DNA from 2 places in the Mesorhizobium sp. AA23 genome. Region 2 is predicted to be linked to the other one. Evidence: predicted binding sites of a transcription regulator. Region 2 holds the regulator's gene; the other holds the start of a gene.
The links. The regulator LexA, encoded in region 2, represses DNA repair genes until DNA is damaged. The targets are predictions, from matches to a motif close to TGTTCNNNNTGTGTTCNG.
Positions count from the first base shown of each region.

Region 1 (5,302 bases), on a different contig from region 2:
GACAGGTTGGGCAGGATCGCCAGCGACATCAGATCGCCCCATTCGAGAAGGTCGTTGAGTTCGAGCAGCGTCGCGCCCTTCTCGTTCTCGTCGCGCAGATTGGCCTGCGTCAGCATGCGGCAGAGATGTCCCCAGCCCTTGCGGTCGCGGGGGTAAGCCAGAATGTCCGGCGTGCCGTCGCAAAAAACCAGGCGGCAACCGGGATGATAGGGCAGCTTCTCGACCCTGGCCTGCTGCCAGGCCCGCACGACGCCGGCGACCGTGTTGCGGTCGGCAAGGCCGATCGAGGAAAAGCCGTGGAATTTCGCCGTGACCACCAGCTCCTCGGGCTTGGAGGCGCCGCGCAGGAAGGAAAAGTTCGACTGGATGCCGAACTCGGCATAGGGGATGGCGGTCAGCGCGTTCATGCGAAGACGCCGTGCATGAACCAGCGCGGCGCGGCATGCGAGGCGCTGCTGTAGAGGCCCTGGCGGTAGAGCCAGTAGCGGCGCCCTTCGCTGTCCTCGATGCGGTAATAGTCGCGCGTCGGCGCCTCTTCCTCACCGGGCAGCTGCCGCCACCATTCGGCGGCGATGCGCTCCGGCCCTTCGGCGCGGGCGACGCGATAAAGCGCGCGCCGCCAGCGGAAATTCATCGGCGGGCCCTCGGGGATCTCGGTCGCCGGCACCTCGATCGGCTCGGGCGAGCGGAACAGCCGTACCGGCCGCTCCGGCGGGAAGATGGTCATCGGAGGTGCTGTCCGGTCGGGCTTCGGCGGCATGCGCCTTTGCGGCGCCTCCGCGAAAGGAACCGTGGTAACGGCGCGCTCCGGCAGGTGGCTATCGACGACGACCGGCTTCAGCACGGCGGCTTCGCCGAGACGGGCACGCACGCGGTCGGCGAATAAAGCGATGTCGGCGTCATCGTCGCTTGTCTCGCCGGCAAGGTCGGCCTGCAGCATGTCGAAGGCGGCGACCGAAAGCACCGACAGCCGCATGAGGTCGAAGCCGAAGCCGGCATCGATGGTCTGTTCCAGCGCGGTCAGCCGTTCGTGAAACAGCTTTCGGATCAGCTGCGGCTCGCGCATGGGCCGCGAGGTGCCGACCGCGATGCGGCTGACGGCGCCGTCGACGCGGAAGAGGAGAAGGGCGAGCGCCCGCGCGCCTTCGCCGCGGCGCTCGAGGTCGGCCTTCAAGGCAACGGCAAGCCGGCTCACCAGCCGCTCGATGTCGTCGGTGAGCACGATCGGCTCGGCAAGATGGCGCTCGACCGAGAGCGGCGCCACGGGAAGGCGCGGCGACACCGCCTCGTCGAGCCGGCCGAGCGCCTGGTCGAGGCGCAGAAGCAAGGTGGCGCCGAAGCGGCGGGCGAGCGGCGCGCGGGGTGCGGCCATCACCGCCCCCGCCGTGCGCAGGCCGACGCTTTCCAGGCTGGCGCGGGTTTCCGGCGCGATGCGCAGCGCCGAAAGCGGCAGGGGCGAAAGCAGCGCCGCCTCCTCGCCGCCGGCAACGATGCGGTCGCCGTGGAAGCGCGCCGCCGCCCAGGCGGCGCCCGGCGTCGAGGCGAGGCCGGCGCGAACATCGAAACCCTGCTGGAAGAAACGGGTGAGGATCTCGTCCTGCATGGCCCGCTCGCCACCAAACAGGTGCGTGCAGCCGGTGACGTCGAGAAACAGCCCGTCCTCGCCGTCGATCGCCACCAGCGGCGTGTAGCGGTCGCACCAGTCGGCGAGGCCTTCGAGCAGGCGGCGGTCGGCTTCCGGGTCGGCCTCCACCACATCGATCGACGGATGCATGGCGCGCGCGTCGGCAATGCCCATGCCGCGCTTCAGCTTCAGCGCCTCAGCCCGCTCGTCGAGGGCTGCGATGCGCTGGGCGTTGCTGTCGCGATGGCTGATCACAAGCGGTGGGCAAGATGGGGGCAGGTGATGCGAGGGCCGGGAACGCCAGGACCGCCCCAGACGCTGGCGCAGGATCCGCTCCGCGCAAAGATAGGGGAACCACAGCGACAGAATTCGCTGCCCGCTCTTCCTCGGGCCTTCTTTCGGCAAAAGCGTGCTCATCGGGGTTCCACTCCAGTGTGAATTGTCCGGGCAGGGCCGTGCGGCTCTTGCCGATATCGACGGTGAAGGCGGGGCGGCCGATCGAGCCGGCCAGCGCGCCGGCGAGCGTTTCGCGGCTCGCCGCGGGCGCTGCCGAAACAATGAGGCGCACGGGCGCCGCGGTGGGCTCGGCCTGGCCGGCCTGACGCAGCAAAAACACCGGCCGGCCGGCGCTCTGGGCGCGGGCGTGCAGCCGCCGCGTCGCGGTAAGGTCGAGAAGCCGCGGGCTGCCGCGGATCTCGAGGAGGACGGCGGCGAAGGCCGTCATGCGGGCGGCCTCCTCGGCGATCCACAGCGCGTCGAGCAGTTTCGGCGCTTCGGAAAACAGCAATTGTTCGGGCTCGATGCCGAAGAAGGCGTGGAGGCCCCTGGCATAGGGAAAGCCGGCCTCGCGGAAAATCTCCGCCGTTCCGATCCAGAGGACCGGCAGGCCCTGCTTCTGTTGGAGGATCAAGCTGGCGAGCGACAGCGCAAAGCCGGCCACGGCGCCGGCATCGCGGGTCTCCAGCCCATGGATTTCACTGAGCGCCGCCTTGGGCAGGCCGCCGCCGAGGGCGGTGTCGAGGCGTTCTACGCCGGTATGCAGGAAGGCATCCGGCGAGGCCACAGCGAGGCCGCGCCGGACGATGGTGATTTCGGGGGTGACATCCGATCCCGCGGCATCGCCAGCTATTTGTTTTTTTGCAAGTCCGGACGAAAAACCGCTTCGCACTGTTCCTGGAATCGCTTTTGGCGCGCCGGAAGCCGGCGCTTCCAGGCGCTCGGGCAGCGTTCCCTCGATCTTTGCGATCTGGCGGCGCAGGGCAAAAACAGTTTCCCGCGCCACGGCGCTTATCGCCATGACGTTCACTTTCGGCAGCACTTGTTCCTGTTATGTTCTTATAGATTCCAGAGGGGCCTGGAAGAGTCAAGCGGAGTCGCAAGGAATTTATTCCTTCGGCTTTCAGCTTCCAAGACCCAGCCAGCCGGGCCCATTTGCCTCGACAGGCGCGAAAGCCTATATGCCGAGGTCAAAGGAAACCTCATGGCCCGCATCTACAAGACCCGCATCTGGCACGACCAACTCTCGCCATCGATGGACGAGATGGAACTTCTGGCGCTGGAGGCCTACGCCCATCTGCCGGAGGAGTTCCGCAAGCTCACCGGCGAGATCATCATCCAGATCGCCGATTTTCCGACCGACGAGATCATGGACGACCTGTCGCTGGAGACGCCCTTCGACCTGCTTGGCCTGTTCGAGGGGCGCGGCATCGCCGAGCGCTGGAACCCGCAGACCGGCGAGGGGCCGAACCGCATCACGCTCTATCGCCGCGCCATTCTCGACTATTGGGCCGAGAACGAGGAGACGCTGGGCGACATCGTCACTCACGTGCTGATCCACGAAATCGGCCACCATTTCGGCCTGTCGGACGACGACATGGAGCGGATCGAGGAAGCGGCGGAGCAGGCAGCGGCGGGGTGACGAATGAGAGGGCTGCCGCCCTTTCCTACCAATCGCTGAGCTTGGTGTCAGGCGTATATTCCTGGCCCTCGATATCCTTCACCACGGCCTGGCCGCAGCGCATCGACTTGGTCGTCTTGTCATAGGCATAGGTCGGCGAGCCGAACAGGTGCCAGCCTTTGTTCAGGGCCGAAGTCACCTTATGGCAGAAAGTGGAATCGTCCGGACCGGACAGAAAGCGGTAGAGTTTCATTTTCGACCCTGTCGTGACCAATGCTTGTCTATCTTTCCTGGAATCGCTCGAGCGCATCATGCGCCGATGATTGCGGCCTTCGCCAGAAGTTTCTCGGCTTCCGCCAGATGCAGCCGCTCGACCATGCGGCCGTCCAGCGCAATGACGCTTTTGCCGGCATTTTCGGGCCGTGAGAACGCCTCCCTGATCGCCCGCGCCCTGGCCAGGGCCTCCGGCGCCGGCGCAAAGGCGCGGTTCGCGGGCTCGATCTGGGCGGGGTGGATCAGCGATTTGCCGTCGAAACCCATGGCGGCCGCGTCGGCGCATTCCCGCGCGAGGGCGTCGAGGTCGCGAAAGTCGTTGGCGACGCCTCGATCACGTCGAGGCCGCTGGCGCGGGCGGCGAGCACAAGCTGCAGCAGCCAGGGCGTGAGATAGCGCCGGTCGGGCGTCGCCAGAATGCCGGTTGCTTTCACCAGATCGTTCGTTCCGGCGACGAAACAAGCGAGGCGGGAAGAGGGATCGCGGCCAAGCTCGGCGATGGCGCCGACGTTGAGCAGCGCCTTGGGCGTCTCGATCATTGCCCACAGTTTCACGATATCCGGCGCGAAATTGTCGTCGAGCAGGTCGCCGGCCTCGAGGATGTCGCGCAGCGTTCCGATCTTGGGCAAAAGAATGCCGTCGGGCTCTGCCTTGGCGACGGTCAACAGGTCGTCGATGCCCCATTCACTGCCGAGCGGATTGATGCGCACCACCATCTCGCAGCGGCGCGCCGGCCGCGCGGCGAGGATGCCGGTCAGCTTGTCGCGGGCGGAAACCTTGTCGGCCAGTGCCACGCCATCCTCGAGGTCGATGATGACGGTATCGCAGGCCAAGGACGGGATCTTGGCCAGCGCCTTGTCGTTCGAAGCGGGCACGTAGAGCACCGAGCGGCGCGGGCGGTAGGTGTCAGAGGTCATGACCGATCTATGCCGGCTTGCAGCGGGCGAGGCAAGGCGCGGCACCATAGAACTCATTTGCGTTCTGGCTAATTGTCGAAGCCGGCGCCGCCCCTCATTGCCCTGCCGGGCATTTCTCCCCGTATAGTGACGGGGAGAAAGGGCCTGGCCGCGATGTCGGCTCCTGCAATGCTGGCGATTGGCGAAGCCGGCGATGGCAGCGCCCCTCTCCCCGTCACTATACGGGGAGAGGATGCCGGCAGGCAGGTGAGAGGCGGCGCCAGCCTGAAACGACTTTGCTCCTGCACGAAATCTGCAAATCCTTGCGGAAAACCTCCTCCAATCCGCCGCGCGCTTTCCGCAGCCGCCGGCGAAACAGGCGGCATGCGAACACATCACAGATCCCGCTGGTCCCTGCCCCGGCGCCTCCGCAACGAAGGCTGGTGGTTGGTCGAGCCGCAGAGGCCGCGCATCACGGCGGTCATGCTTCCTTTCATCCCAAGATCACGGCTGCGGCATGCCATGCGAGCGGCGGCGCTCGGGACGGTTCGGTCTTGACGCCAGCTTTCACGACTGGCGGCCTTTGCGCGCTCTCGACAAGCACGGCCCGCT
Region 1 is NZ_LYTP01000012.1:141,870-147,171, forward strand. It holds gene A9K66_RS11310 (error-prone DNA polymerase) at 1-407, opposite strand, end outside; gene A9K66_RS11315 (DUF6504 family protein) at 404-1,879, opposite strand; gene A9K66_RS31135 (hypothetical protein) at 1,821-2,921, opposite strand; gene A9K66_RS11325 (metallopeptidase family protein) at 3,105-3,542, shown strand; gene A9K66_RS11330 (DUF1737 domain-containing protein) at 3,568-3,774, opposite strand; partial or broken gene A9K66_RS11335 (CoA ester lyase) at 3,831-4,711, opposite strand.
Region 1: the regulator LexA is predicted to act here: its motif matches at 2,944-2,961, upstream of A9K66_RS11325 (metallopeptidase family protein).

Region 2 (5,302 bases):
TACCATCGTTATCCAGGAGAATGTCCGCGATCTCGGCGGCGGCGGCATCGAAGTGACCGAGCCGACCGTGGAGGGACGAAACGTCCGTCGCCGCGGCCTCGACTTCTGCGAGGGCGACCTGCTCCTTGAAAAAGGCCGCCAGCTCGATCCGGCGGCGCTTTCGCTGGCGGCATCGGCCAACCATCCGAGTCTCAACGTGGTGCGGCAGCCGCTGCTCGCCATCATCGCCACCGGCGATGAATTGCTGCCGCCGGGCAGCGCGCTCGGCCCCGACCAGATCATCTCGTCGAATGCCTGTGGCGTCACAGCTACGGCCCAGTCGGTCGGCGCGCGCGCGCTCGACCTCGGCATCGCCGCCGACCGCAAGGACGCGATCGCGGCCCTGGTCAAGAAGGCGGTCAAGGCCGGCGCCGACGTCATCGTCACGCTTGGCGGCGCCTCCGTCGGCGACCACGACTTGATCCATGACGTGCTGACCGGCGAAGGCATGCAGCTCGACTTCTGGAAGATCGCCATGCGTCCCGGCAAGCCGCTGATGTTTGGCCGGCTCGGCGACATTCGCTGCATCGGCCTGCCCGGCAATCCGGTCGCAAGCCTGGTCTGCTCGCAGCTGTTCCTGAAGCCGCTTCTGGCGCGGCTGGGCGGCCGGTCCTGCCGTCAGGAAATCCGCACGGCCCGGTTAGGCGTCGCAATGCACGCCAACGATCTCAGGCAGGACTATGTGCGCGCCGTGGTCCGCGAAGATGCGGGGGCGTTGATCGCAACACCGTTCGGCATCCAGGATTCCTCGATGTTGAGGATGCTCGCCGATGCCAATGGCCTGATCGTGCGCCAACCCTTCGCACCGGCGGCTGAAGCCGGCGAGGAATGCAGCGTTCTGATGTTACGCTGAACAAAACGTCAACACATTCACTAAACTTTAAACGGTTGCGGAACACAACTGGAACAGATAGTGTTTGTTCTGGGTTTGTTTTTCTGATTCTGGTTTCAGAACCCATGGGGGCCGCCATGCTGACGCGCAAACAACATGAACTGCTGATGTTCATCCATGAACGGCTCAAGGAAAGCGGCATTCCGCCGTCTTTCGATGAGATGAAGGAAGCGCTCGACCTTGCCTCGAAATCGGGCATCCACCGCCTGATCACGGCGCTGGAGGAGCGCGGTTTCATTCGCCGGCTGCCGAACCGGGCGCGTGCCCTTGAAGTGCTGCGCCTACCTGACTCGATCGCGCCCGGCCTAAATGCGGCGAAGAAATTCTCGCCGAGCGTCATCCAGGGCGGCCAAGGCAATCTCGGCCGCCAGATCAAACCCGCGGCGCCCGCCCGCACGCCGACGCCCAGCAATGACGACGACGCCGGTTCAGCCGTCTCCATCCCGGTGATGGGTCGCATTGCCGCCGGCGTGCCGATCGACGCCATCCAGCACCAGACGCATTCGATCACAGTGCCGCCGGACATGATCGCGGGCGGCGAGCACTACGCGCTCGAGGTCAAAGGCGACTCGATGATCGAGGCCGGCATCTTCGACGGCGACACGGTCATCATCCGCAACGCCAGCACTGCGAGCCCCGGGGAGATCGTCGTGGCGCTGGTCGATGACGAGGAGGCGACGCTGAAGCGCTTCCGCCGCAAGGGCGCCTCCATCGCGCTCGAGGCTGCCAATCCGGCCTATGAGACGCGCATCTTCGGTCCCGATCGCGTCAAGGTTCAGGGCAAGCTCGTCGGGCTCATCCGCCGCTACTGAGGGGCTGCGGCTTGGCTTTCGGCTTCTCGGGCTTCTTGTAAGGCGCCAACCCCCTCGCCTCACGCGAGTAGCGCCGCTGTTCGTGCCAAGGGCGGTACGGTTTTTCGACGGCGTATTGAATGGTTGCTCGCGCCGTCGCCGATTGCGGATCGAAGAAGACGGCGGCACTGCCGTCGCGCGCGAGCTGCCGCTTGGTGACAACGAGGACACGCGGATCGCGGCAGGGATTGTAGGCCGTGGCGTCGTTGATGACGATGAGGTCTGCGAAGTCGCAGGCAGGCCGGGCAGCTTCGCGTTTTTCGGCGAGCGCGACGATCGCGCCTGATGGATGCCGGCCAATGCAGAGATCGCCCGTGCAGTAAAAGGGCGATCCAGGCGGCAGGTCGACGGGATCGGCTATGTCCAGCGTGCCCTTGGCGAATGTCTCCGGCGGCACGATCGTTTCGGCCTTGAGCGCGCGTTTCCAGTTATCGGTGGTGAACTCGTTCGAGCGGGCACGATTGATGGCGAGTTCGCCGCCGCCGATCGGCATCGCCACCAGATGCGCGTCCTCCGAGATCAGCAGGTCGGGCGTGCGCACCTGCGGGATCATCATGACGGCCGCGGCAGCGAAAGGAATCGCGGCCAGCCTGAGCCACGTAGTCGCCATCGTGGCGATGACGAGCGCGATCGTCGCCAGCAGCACCGAATGGATCGAGATCAGGCCCACGGCATCGACCGGCGACCACTCCGAAATCCACGCCGAGATCGCGATCATCGCCGCCAGGCCCTTGCCCATCAAATAGAGGAAGGGCCCGTCGAAGCCGAACGGCATCATGACCGCGCTGGCGACGGCGAGAAACATCACGATCGTGACGATCGGCATGATCGCGAGATTGGCCAGCAGGCTAAGCGGCGAGACGCGCTGGAAATGCCAGATGGCAAACAGCGCCGTGGCACTTCCGGCAATGATCGACGTCATCGCGGCGCCACCTGCTCCGACTGCCAGTTTGTGCGACATGAACCGCAGGAACGAACGCTTTGCCGGCGGCGCTCTCACCTTGCCGGCGCGGTAGTCGGACCAGCCGGCATAGGCGCCGACAAGGGCGGCGGTTGCCGCGAACGACATCTGAAAGCTCGGGCCAACCACTTCATGCGGCGACACCAGGATGACGGCGATGGCCGAGATCGCCAAATTGCGCATCGTCAGCGCGGCGCGGTCGAAAAGCACGGCGATCAGCATCACGGCCAGCATGATGAAGCTTCGCTCGGCGGCGACCACCACGCCGGAGATGACGAGGTAGGCGGCGATCGACATAACCGCGATTGCCGCGGCATATTTCTTCACCGGCCGGCGTGACGAAAAATCCGGGAACAGCGCAAAGGCGCCGCGCAGCAGAAGCATGACCATGCCGGCGACCAGCGCCATGTGCAGGCCCGAAATCGAGATGATGTGATAGATGCCGGTCCGCCGCATCGCCTCGTTGATGTCCTCGGGAATGCCGGCGCGCACGCCGACGATCAGTGCGGCGGCAATCTCGCCTTCGGGTCCGCCGACGGTGCTTCTGATGTGGTCCGCAATATTTTCGCGCGCGTTCTCGATGGCTGAGGCGATGCTCGTCTGAGCGATCGGGTCGGTTGGCGGAATGAGTTTCGGGTCGCCGAGGAAAAATCCGCTGCCGCCGATGCCGGAAAAATAGCTGTCGAAGGAAAAATCATAGCTTTCGGGACGGACCGGCCCGGTCGGCGGCAGGAGCCGCGCGTAACCCGTCACCAGCGATCCGGCCTTCATGCCGGCCGGGATCCTGCGTGCCGAGAGCCTGACGCGATCCGGTGCGTAGCGCAGCTTTGGATGCGCGGTCGAGAGGAGATCGATGGTCAGCCTGACGCGGCCATTGGCCATTTCCTCGGCGATGACGACGCGGCCTGTCAGCCGCGTCTGGATTTCGGAGCCGAGCATCGGTGTAGCGGCGCGCCAGGTCTCGACCTTCGCGGCGACGAAGCCCAGCGCGCAAAACAGCGCCGCCATAAAGACCAGGTGTGTCTTCAGCCAGGGACGCGAAACCGCCGCGCATAGAGCCATCAGCGCCACCGCCGCCAGCGGTCTGTAAAGATCCGGCTCGGCGCTCAAGGAATAATAGAGTATCACGCCGGCGGCCAGGAACACCGGCACCAGGAGGAAGCCGATGCCGCGGTCGAGCTCGGTGGAGGCTGCCTCGGCCACACCCCGGCGAATCGCGGAAAACGAGGCACGGCGGAACCGCCTGCGGATCAAGTCGATCGCTGCCGGCGGAGGCGGCTTCACGACGGCGTCGCCGTCCGAAATCTCGGTGGCCGGACGCGGCACGGGAACCCAAACCGGTACTGCCTCAGCAGGCACGGTGTCGGCAAACAGCAGGCGCTCGCTCACGCCAGCCGTCGTCTTCTCGCCATCCTCCGCACCCCGGCCACGTCCAGCCATCGGGTCTGCCCCTTGCGCCCCAGACCTCCTATGCTACATGAACGCCCACCGCGCGAAAGTCCGCGCAATCATGCCCGCTTCAGAGCTTCTTCCGAGAGTTCCATGTCCGACAAGGTCGTCACCCGCTTTGCCCCCTCGCCCACCGGCTATCTGCACATCGGCGGGGCGCGCACGGCGCTGTTCAACTGGCTCTACGCCAGGCACACGGGCGGCACGATGCTGCTGCGCATCGAGGACACTGACCGCGAGCGCTCCACCGAAGCGGCGACAGCCGCTATCCTGGACGGGCTGACCTGGCTCGGCCTCTCATGGGACGGCGAGGCCGTGTCGCAGTTCGAGCGAGCGCCGCGCCACCGTGAGGTGGCAGAGGAGCTCGTACGACTGGGCAAGGCCTATTACAGCTATGAGACGCCTGCCGAGCTGGAGGCGATGCGCGAGGCGGCGCGGGCCAAGGGGCTGCCGCCGCGCTACAATGGCCAGTGGCGCGACCGCGACCCCTCCGAGGCGCCTCCCGGCGTCAAGGGCGCCATCCGCATCAAGGCGCCGACCGAAGGAGAGACCGTCGTGCACGACCGCGTACAGGGCGAGGTGCGATTCCCGAACAAGGACCTCGATGACTTCATCATCCTGCGCTCGGACGGCAACCCGACCTACATGCATGCCGTCGTCGTCGACGATCACGATATGGGCGTCACCCACATCATCCGCGGCGACGATCACCTGACCAACGCCGCGCGCCAGACCGTAATCTACAACGCCATGGGCTGGACCGTGCCGTCGATGTCGCACATCCCGCTGATCCATGGTGCCGACGGCGCCAAGCTGTCGAAGCGCCACGGCGCGCTCGGCGTCGAGGCTTATCGCGCCATGGGCTATCTGCCGGAGGCCCTGCTCAACTATCTGGCCAGGCTCGGCTGGAGCCACGGCGACGACGAGGTGATGTCGATCAAGGATATGATCTCCTGGTTCGACATCGCCGACGTCAACAAGGGCGCCGCCCGGTTCGACTTCGCCAAGCTCGAGGCGCTGAACGGCGTCCATATGCGCAAGATGGACGACAAGGCGCTATTTGATATTCTCGTAGCCACCCTGCCCTATCTCGAGGGTGGCCCGGCGCTT
Region 2 is NZ_LYTP01000002.1:115,554-120,855, reverse strand. It holds gene glp (gephyrin-like molybdotransferase Glp) at 1-892, shown strand, start outside; gene lexA (transcriptional repressor LexA) at 1,009-1,743, shown strand; gene A9K66_RS04025 (ComEC/Rec2 family competence protein) at 1,727-4,183, opposite strand; gene gltX (glutamate--tRNA ligase) at 4,286-5,302, shown strand, end outside.